One region of the Paraburkholderia sp. NPDC080076 genome, then DNA from elsewhere that is predicted to be linked to it. Evidence: riboswitches for the same ligand, from Rfam matches in the RefSeq annotation. Region 1 holds a riboswitch; each other region holds the start of a gene.
What was found. A riboswitch is a leader RNA that binds a small molecule or an ion and turns the genes downstream of it on or off. The one in region 1 is predicted to bind manganese.
Positions count from the first base shown of each region.

Region 2: another riboswitch for manganese. It lies ahead of ACQKRQ_RS11485 (sodium:calcium antiporter); the one in region 1 lies ahead of mntP (manganese efflux pump MntP).
Region 3: another riboswitch for manganese. It lies ahead of ACQKRQ_RS14365 (TMEM165/GDT1 family protein); the one in region 1 lies ahead of mntP (manganese efflux pump MntP).

Region 1 covers NZ_JBNNWQ010000011.1:162,366-165,571, reverse strand. The annotation lists gene ACQKRQ_RS33940 (potassium transporter Kup) at 1-920, opposite strand, end outside; yybP-ykoY riboswitch at 1,316-1,482, shown strand; gene mntP (manganese efflux pump MntP) at 1,492-2,061, shown strand; gene ACQKRQ_RS33930 (pyrimidine/purine nucleoside phosphorylase) at 2,207-2,527, shown strand; gene ACQKRQ_RS33925 (hypothetical protein) at 2,655-3,026, opposite strand.
Region 2 covers NZ_JBNNWQ010000002.1:929,623-932,828, forward strand. The annotation lists gene ACQKRQ_RS11475 (c-type cytochrome) at 138-1,034, opposite strand; tRNA gene ACQKRQ_RS11480 (tRNA-Arg) at 1,310-1,385, shown strand; yybP-ykoY riboswitch at 1,459-1,622, shown strand; gene ACQKRQ_RS11485 (sodium:calcium antiporter) at 1,714-2,724, shown strand; gene ACQKRQ_RS11490 (HAD family hydrolase) at 2,807-3,206, opposite strand, start outside.
Region 3 covers NZ_JBNNWQ010000003.1:459,916-463,121, forward strand. The annotation lists gene ACQKRQ_RS14355 (hypothetical protein) at 358-549, opposite strand; gene ACQKRQ_RS14360 (hypothetical protein) at 548-775, shown strand; gene ACQKRQ_RS14365 (TMEM165/GDT1 family protein) at 934-1,524, opposite strand; yybP-ykoY riboswitch at 1,534-1,716, opposite strand; gene ACQKRQ_RS14370 (TonB-dependent receptor) at 2,249-3,206, shown strand, end outside.

The DNA.
Region 1 (3,206 bases):
ATCATCGGATACAGCGCCCATTGCGGAAACAGTTTGTAGAACGGATTTTGCAGCGCGCCCGGATCGGCAAGCAGCAACGCGCCCTGCCCCAGATAGTTCAACGCAAGCGCGGGAAACACGAGGCCGAACCACGTCAGCCGGATCGGCCTCGCGCCGAAATGTCCCATGTCCGCATAGAGCGCTTCCGCGCCGGTCAAGGACAGAACGACCGCACCCAAAGCAACGAACGCCAGCCACCGATGATGCAGGCAAAACGCCAGCCCCGTGAGCGGATTGAGCGCGACGAGAATTGCGGGCGCGCGCATCAAGTTGATGACGCCCACCACGGCAAGCACGATGAACCAGAGCACCATTACCGGTCCGAACACGATGCCGATACCGGCTGTGCCGCGCTTCTGCATCAGGAACAATGTGACCAGCGCAACCAGCGTCACGGGAATCACACAGGTCTTGAGAAACGGCGCGGCGACCTGAAGACCCTCGACCGCGCTCAACACCGAGATCGCCGGCGTGATCACACTGTCGCCGTAAAAGAGTGCTGCACCCATGATGCCGACACCCAGCAACATATGGCGCAAGCGCGGCCGCGTGGCAACCGACGACGCGGCCAGCGCCAGCAGCGCCATGATCCCACCTTCGCCGTGATTGTTCGCGCGCAGAATTAACGTGACGTATTTGAGCGAGACGACGACGATCAGCGACCAGACGATCAGCGAGACAATGCCGACCACGTTTAGCGCGTTGAGCGACAGTCCGTTGACTGGATCGAACACCGTCTGCAGCGTATAGAGTGGACTGGTGCCGATATCGCCATACACCACACCCAATGCTGCAAGCGCGAGTGCGGGCATCGCCGGCCGCTGATGCCCGCGCCCGCCGGAATGGCCCGCATCGGGCGCGGCGGATACTGACTGGCTCATGTCTCGCTCCAGTTTCGCGTTCTCGCGGTGCAACAATTGGCATTGGCCGATGCACGTGCGGAACCGATTCATGCTCTTGTCAGGCCTCGTTTTTTTCGAGGAGTCGCCTGCGTCCCCACGCAACAGTCAGCGCCGCCGAAGCAACTTCCGTACGAGGAACGGGCGTCCCGTTGCCCTGTCGCCGGACGCGCATTCGTATTGTTCTGATGTTTTGCGTACCTGCCTTCCGCGAACGTGACCTGTCTCTTTTCCTGAAGGACGGTGTGCCACTAATTCAACATATACCATCGGCCGATTGCCACGCTACTGATACATGAAGTGGCGACAGATTTATTTCGTCTCCACATACGCGAGGCGCGATCCGTATTACATAAGGCTTTCGGTGTGATATGCTCGCACCTGTCTTTGGGGAGTAGCCGGCTTCTACCCAGAAGCGCCTGCGTCAACATTCTCGGTCGCGCAGACCGTGGTGCAGGTAGCCCTTTGGTTGGCAAGACCATCGACACACCACGCGACCGGTCGGGCGCGGAGGTGTGTCGCGGTTTTCCGCCCGACCTCGAGCCCTCCTCTCATGAATCCTGTCGCAACGCTGTTCCTTGCTTTCGCCATGTCCACCGACGCCTTTGCGGCCGCAATCGGCAAAGGCGCCACGCTCAAACGTCCTCATTGGCGTGAGGCTGTCAGGACGGGACTCATCTTCGGCGTCATCGAAGCGCTGACACCCCTGGTCGGATGGTTCCTCGGCAAAGCTGCAGCGCAATACGTTTCCGCATGGGATCACTGGATCGCGTTTGCGCTGTTGCTGGTCCTCGGCGCCCGCATGGTTTTCAATAGCTTTGCCGCCAAGGAAATCGAGGCGGCGAAGCCGTCGACTCATTCGTTCTGGTTACTGGCGCTGACCGGCTTTGCCACGAGTATCGATGCCATGGCGGTCGGTGCGGGCCTCGCCTTCGTGGACGTCAACATCTATTCCACTGCCGCCGCGATCGGGCTCGCCACCATGACAATGGTCACGATCGGTGTGATGCTTGGCCGTGTCATCGGGCATGTGGCCGGTAGGCGTGCAGAGTTGGCGGGTGGCGTCGTGCTGATTGGTATTGGCAGCACTATCCTGGCTGAGCATCTGAAGATCATCGGCTAGACGGTGGTTGACGGCCGCCGGCTGCTCCACCTCTTGCGGCGCAATCGACGACTGGCGCGCGCGCCGCCTGTATCATGGCGGGCTTGCGTCCGACCTGAAGTCCGCGCAAACGCATCCACCCACGACAACCCAGAGGAAGATTGGCATGACGGCCGCAACGCAATTCGATCAGGTTTCCATTGTTAAACGAGCCAACGTCTACTTCGACGGCAAGTGTGTCTCGCACACCGTTCTCTTTGCCGACGGCACGCGCAAAACGCTTGGCGTGATCCTGCCCGGCGCGCTGAACTTCGGCACTGATGCGCCGGAACTCATGGAAGTGCAGGCCGGCCAATGCCGCATCCGCCTCGAAGGCAGTGACGAGTGGAAGACGTATGGTGCGGGCGAGTCGTTTTCGGTGCCCGGGAAAAGCCGCTTCGATATCGACGTGATCGAAACACTCGACTACGTCTGCAGCTATCTGTAAAACGTGTCGCGTCGTACGACATTGGTACGGCGCACGCATTCAAGCGTGTGATCGATGATCGCCGGTTGGGCACGAGCCGCAACCCAACCGACGAAAAGACGATTCCGAATCGAAGCTTCCGTTGAGATCAACGGCGCTTCATCTTGATCACGCGCGAAATCTGACCAAGCGTAAAGCCAGTGTTCTGCACGTACTTGGCGTAGTCGATCGGAGCAGTAAACGATTCCTCGGTGACGTACTCGCCCATGTAACGGAATCGATCAGTCGCTGTTCGGACAAAAACAGGCAGTGGGTCGGTCTGTCGCGCGAGCGTTCGGCCTGCCGCTCGTGCAGCGGCGCTGCCATCGCAGACGATCACATCCGGTGCATACGGGTTGAGATCCTGACGCAATCGCGCAGCGACGACCTTGCCGCCCTTCACGGGCAAGAATGCCTGTTTGCATCCTCCCGTCACCCGATGAATATCTTCCCGAGAATACTCTTTTCCAATATCAAACATGATTTTTCTCCCAAGAATGACGCCTGGCTTTAAAGCAGTGGCATCAAGCGGAGCGATGATATCGGCCTGTACCTAAATCCCTTGTATAAAGCACGAGCTTCTTGATAAAGAAGGCATGCTGGTTGAGCGAAACAGCGAGACATGCGCCACAGATTGACCTGGCTGCATCCGGGACTCGTC
Region 2 (3,206 bases), on a different contig from region 1:
GCGGACAGCGCCCAACCTGGCGCATAACGCGAATCTCGTAGGCCTGTCTGTTGGCCGAGATATAAAAAAATCCCTGCGCCGCGTCGCCACGGTGCAGGGATTTTTTGTCACGCGGCAAACGCCGCGAGCGGTGCGTCTTACTTCACCGCGCTGACCATGTAGTCGACGGCGGCCTTCACGTCCGCGTCGGAGGCAGTCGAGCCGCCCTTCGGAGGCATCGCGCCCTTGCCGTGCAGCGCGTAGTTATAGACCGTGTCCATTGGCTCTTTCAGACGCGGTGCCCAGGCGTCCTTGTCGCCGAACTTCGGTGCGTTCAGCACGCCAGCCGCGTGACAGGCCTGGCAAACCTGCTGATACAACGCCTTGCCGGCTTGCGACGCGTCCGCGCTTTGCGTGCCGCCCGCTGCCGGCGCGGCCGCTTGCGGCACGCTGGCCATGGCGGCCATCGCTGCGGCGGCCTGAGCCGCGCCCGCGTCGGAAGCGCCGGCCGGCGCCGCGGCCGCTGCACCGGACGCCGCAGCGGCGCCTGCTGCCGGCTGAGCCGGTTCAGGGAAGCTTCCGCCCGAATTGTTGGCCATATAGGCGACCGCGCGGGCGATCTCGAAATCGCTGTAGTCGTCCGGGCTGGTGCCGCCGCGCGGCGGCATCGCGCCTTTACCGGTGAGGGCAGTGTGCAGCAGCGTGTCGAAGCCTTGCGCGATGCGCGGCGCCCAGTCGGCGGCATTGGTAAATTTCGGCGCGCCTGCCGCACCCGACGCGTGACACGCGGAGCACACGGCCTTGTAGACTTCCTCGCCGCTCTTGTAGACGCGCGGCGCGTTGGCGTCGCGAATGTCGACCTGGGCGAACGGCTTGATGCGGGCGGTGACCTCGGCTTCGGAGAGAGAGTCGGTGCCGGCGCCGGTGCGCGTCGAATTGTCGACGTAGATCACTAGCAGAACGATGATGACGATCGGTACCGCAAAACTGGCAATGATCGCGGCGACGAGCTGTCCGGGGGTTTTGATCGGGGCTCCGTGTGGTGCTTCGCTCATGCTTGTCTCGTCTCCGTGGGTATGTGAGCGGTACAGCGTGACGGCAACTTCTTGTTCTTTAATCAGCCACGGACGATTATAGACGGAACATTTCGACGGCGGCGAGGGGCGCGGCGGGGTGTTCAGCAGGCGTTTACCCGCATCGCGAGGGTTGTCGGAAAGCCGCCGGACCCGGTGATTGGGGCCGTCCGGTGGACGGTGTGGCCGAAACCGGGTATCCTTTCGGTCTCGCTTTGGCGTCGCATCCGTTCTGGTTGCCGCGCTTTCGTGTTGAAGCGCCCGTAGCTCAATGGATAGAGTACTGCCCTCCGAAGGCAGGGGTTGCTGGTTCGATCCCAGCCGGGCGCACCATAGAGAGTCGATCTCGTTCAAGGGCTTACGCAGAATGCGCTAAGCCCTTTTGTTTTTTGCGGCCTCGTCGTGTCCCGACTTCCTTCATCCTTTGAAGGAGAGCGCGTCAACATACTTGGCCTGCGGGTCATGGCGCGTTCGACCGCGTCGGTTTGGCGAGACCATTGACGCACTGCCTCGTTCTGGTCGGACGGGCGGCGGTGCGTCATTGGTTTGTCATCTACGTCCGACCGCGGAGTTGCCCTGTGAAACATCGTCGTACCCTGCCAGTCTCCCCTTCCGCCCGTCCGCCGCGCCGCTGCTTCTGCGTGTATGCGGAGCGCCGCGCATGACCGGTCTCCTGTTCGAACTTGGCATCATGCTGGTCGTCATTCTGGTGGCGGCCGAGCTCTTCACCAATGCGCTCGAGCATCTGGGCGAACGCCTCAAGATTTCCGAAGGCGTAACGGGTTCGCTATTCGCCGCTGTCGGCACAGCGTTGCCCGAGACGCTAGTGCCGCTGCTCGCGATCGCCGGCGGCACGACGGATAGCGCGGTCAATCAGGAGATCGGCGTCGGCGCGATTCTCGGCGCGCCGCTGATGCTCTCCACCCTCTCCACCTTCCTCATGACGCTCGCGATTCTCGGTTCACGCGGCGCGCGCGGCTGGGTCGCGCCAGAGCGTACGGGTTTCACGCGCGACCTCAACTATTTCCTGTGCGCGTTCGTGCTGGCTGCCGCAGCGATGTACGTGCCGCACGAGCAGATGATGGTGCGCGCGTTCTTCAGCGTGGCGCTGGTCGGCGTGTACGTCACTTATGTGGTGATGACCTTCCGCGCATCGAATGATCTGGTCGATGCCGGTCACGGCACCGAAGCGCCGGGCAAGATGCTGATCGCGCGCCTTGGCGTGCCGACCAATCTCGCGACCATCGTGGTGCAACTGGCGCTGGCCGTCGCGCTGCTGGTGTGGGGCGCGGAAGGCTTCATCCATGGTGTGCGCGGCGTGTCGCAGGCGCTTGGGGTGTCGCCGCTGCTGCTCTCGCTGCTGATCATTCCGATCGCCACCGAGTTGCCCGAGAAGGTCAACAGCATTCTGTGGATTCGCCGCGGCAAGGACACGCTGGCGTTCGGCAACATCACCGGCGCGATGGTGTTCCAAGGCACCTTGCTGCCAGCGATCGGTATTCTGCTGACGCCGTGGGTGCCGCGCATCGAAGTGGTGACCGGCATCGTGATCACGCTCGCGTCGGCGGCGTGGCTGCGGCTCAACGTGCGCGAGCGCGGCGTGCCGGTGTGGGCGTTGCTGGTTTGCGGCGTGCTCTATGCCACATATCTGGCGATTACGCTGAGTCGCTAGACGCGGCGCTAAAGCCATACATTGCGCGACAACTCTAACAACCGCTGAAGGCCGCTTACGAGTGGCCTTCAGCGGTTCAGGCTCAGTTCGCCGGGGGCGTCGCCGGCGCCGCTGCCGTCGTCGCGCCTTCAGGCTTGAACACGGTCTTCCAATCATCTTTCATATCGACGACGAGCCAGCCTTTCGCGCCGGCCTCGTCCAGACCTTTGTCGAGCTTGCCGCTCTTCGCCGCGCGGTCGTACGCGTATTCGCGTTGCGCGTCTGTGTGATGCACGAGCGCCGCGAGGCGCGGGCCGTCGCCTGCCGAGGTCCATTCGAGCATCGGCGCGTCGCCGTCCGCGTTACCGAACGCGATCACCGGACGCCGGCCGATCACGCGATCGATGGCAAGCGGCTTGGCCGAGCCGTCGACCAGCGTGTCGACTTGCGCGAGGCGCGTCAGCGAGACCGCGCCGTTGCTCTGGCCGTAGCGATACTTCACG
Region 3 (3,206 bases), on a different contig from region 1:
AGAAAACGGCTTCACCAACGGGATGTCGGCATCCGTCCCATAGCGTCGGCGACGGGGCACATACGTAGTTCGGGGCACGCTCTTCTTTGCACGTCAGCGCGTACGATCTTTTTCGTACACGAAGTGCCGCCGGCATCGACGTCCGGAATAGTTGCGTTGCACCGACCGAAGCAACGAGTGAAAGCGGCGAGACACGATTCGGACAGGACGATACAGAAACGCGTTCGCTGAGCCAGTGGCAAGTGCCGCCGTTGACTCTTCAGGCCCTGCAGTCAGTGTGCGAATCCGAAACGGCCGCGTGCCGCATGCCAGTAGGCTTGCCGGTCAATCAAGTGGATGTGGTCAGAGACCTCGGCGTCAACGCTCTGCCGACGGCGCTGAATAGCGCCACTTGCTTGCGTTTGAATCGATGCGGGCATCATTGACGCGTCGTTTTTCCGCCCGTGCACGATCCGCCTGTTCGAGGGAGAGTGCTTGTGCCTGACGCGACAGAGCATATTCGCTCACGTTGCCAGACGTACGTGCTGCATTTTTGATTTGTGATCGCATGATGATTCCAGAACAAGGGACACTAAGTGCGACCCATGTACTGACTGTATACCCATCGCCCGATGCAAGCACGCTTTCCTTTACAAAGGTGAAAACCGGAACGGTAGGGCTGCTTTTTTCTCGAACGCGCAACGGCACGCTGGAAATCTTCGGCAACGCATCCTTTCGCGTGTTTGCAAAAGGTGTTCATCAAAACAGTGCCCGCGAGGCAGTGCGGGCACTTTGACTCTTTAGCGTTCGTCAGAGCGTGTTTATCAGCCGTGCTGAAGTAACTGGTCCAACATCGTAGGCAACAGATTTCGGGGCCGGCTCTGTGATCTTGGAGGGCATCTCAGGCGACCGCGGACGGCACGCGCCTCGATCATACAAAAGCAACCCTTCGACCTAGAACAGCGGGTGCTCGTGCGGATATAGCGCCGTCCTGAGGGCAAAGCCACCGAGGACAACGAAGATGACGGCGGCCAGAATGTGGACCGCCTTGGTTGGCAGACGGTCGGCGAACTTGTGCCCCAGGTAGATGACGGGCACGTTTGCCAGCATCATGCCGAGCGTGGTGCCGGCGACCACCCCGAAGAACTCGTGAAATCGCGCAGCCAGAGCGATCGTTACGATCTGCGTCTTGTCACCCATTTCGGCCAGAAAGAACGTTAGAGCCGTGGTGCCGAACACGCCCATCGGATGCCTGGTCGACACCGCCTCGGCACCGTCGAGCTTGTCGGGGATCAGAATCCAGACGGCCATGACGGCAAATGATGCGACGACCGCCCAGTTCAGGATCGTGGGGCTCAGAACGCTCGCGAGCCATGCCCCCAACGCGCCGGACGCCGCATGATTGACGAGCGTTGCGACAAAGACGCCGAGAATAATCGGAATGGGCTTGCGATATCTGGCAGCGAGCACCAAGGACAGCAGTTGGGTCTTGTCGCCGATTTCGGCTAGGCCGACCACGCTGGTCGAAACGAGGAACGATTGCATAGGTTGTGGGCCGGGCCGCGCAATAAGTACGCGATGACGCGCATTCCGGCGACCCGGTCAGGTCGGAATGCGAGTCATCGGTCTTGCCAGGCATAGTGCTGTGCACGCCATGGCGGTCTGTCGACCACCAAGTATGTTGACGGGCACCCTCGAACATTGCGCTCGAGGCGGCTACTCCCCAATGAGAGGGGCGATTCTACAGTGTCCTGGCCCGGTAACGCAAATCGTCAGCTTTCCGAAAGCCAGTGCGTCGAGACGGAACGGCGTGAGGTTACGAATGCGGAATCTGGCAGACGGAGGCAAGGGCGCCAGTTAAGGGCGAGCATTGGGGCCGTTGTAACCGACTGTAATTGGTGGCGCTCGTCCAGCGGGAATAAAAATCCTACCGATACCGTTCACAGGGAGCCGTCATGGTTCCCTTTCGCTTTGTCAGCCAGACGCGGGCAAGAGCGGGCGACGAGTTGCAACGGCACGAAGTGGACTTCCACGGCAGATTCCGTCGACGGGGGTCTCAACCTTGAATAACAGGAAGAAAAATCAGATTTCTTATGAATATAAATCGTAATGATTTGCATTCTGAAGAAGGATTTCTATGCGGACGCGCTTGCGTTGGCAGCCGCTACGTAGGGGCGCAAGCAGGGTCGCGAACCGGCAACAGACAAATGAGACAGGAGAATGAAACGTGAAGAAAGTGGATGTCCGAAGGTTTGGGAAAAGGGCGAGCGTGGGACTGACCACTTCACTTATTGCACTGACGCTGGCGCATTCGGCTGCGGCACAGGACTCACTGCCATCGGGCGGCGAACAGGACGGTGTCGCCGACGCGCCGACACTGCCGCCCGTACAGGTTCGCGCGGCAACACCCGGGCAAGTCATTCAGGACGATAACGTGAACGACCCAGACCAGGTTGCCGCCGTAAGCAAGACAGGAACCGCGCTCAAGGATTTGCCGGCAAGCGTGCAGGTGATCCCGCGCGCGCTGATGACCGAGCAGGGCGCGACGATGCTTCGGCAAGGCGTCAGCAACGCCAGCGGTGTGAATGTCGGTGGTCAGGATACGAAGGGCTATTACGACCATTTTCTGATTCGCGGCCTGAACGCGCAGATCTACAACGACGGATTCTCCGACGGAGACCTTTTGGGCGGCATCTCGCATTCGTTGAACGGTGTCGAGCACATCGAGATTCTGGAAGGCCCGGGGTCGGCGCTGTTCGGCAGTGGTCCGCCGGGAGGCACGATCAATATCGTCCACTACACGCCATCTTCCGACTTCCACTACGGCGGCAATATACAGTCGGGCTCGTTTGGCACGATCTCCGGTAGCGGCTACGTGACGGGACCAACAGGCATATCGGGGTTGAACTATCGGGTCGATGCAACCGTATCGCGTTCCGATGGATTTCGCGATCTGGCGAGCCGTGACGAGGAAATCAGACCCGCCTTCGAATGGAAGCTCGACAATCACAAGATCAATTTCTCACTCGATGCGCGCGACATTCACGAAACGCCTGACTCGTATGGTCTGATCTATTTTCATGGCTCACCCATCACGAACGTATCAATCGATTCGAAGTATTCGACGCCCTTTGCGTTCGCGCGCGGCGACTACGTCCGCCCGACGCTCACCGACGAGTGGAAGGTCAATGACTTTCTGACTATCAATAACCGCTTCTCGTATTTGC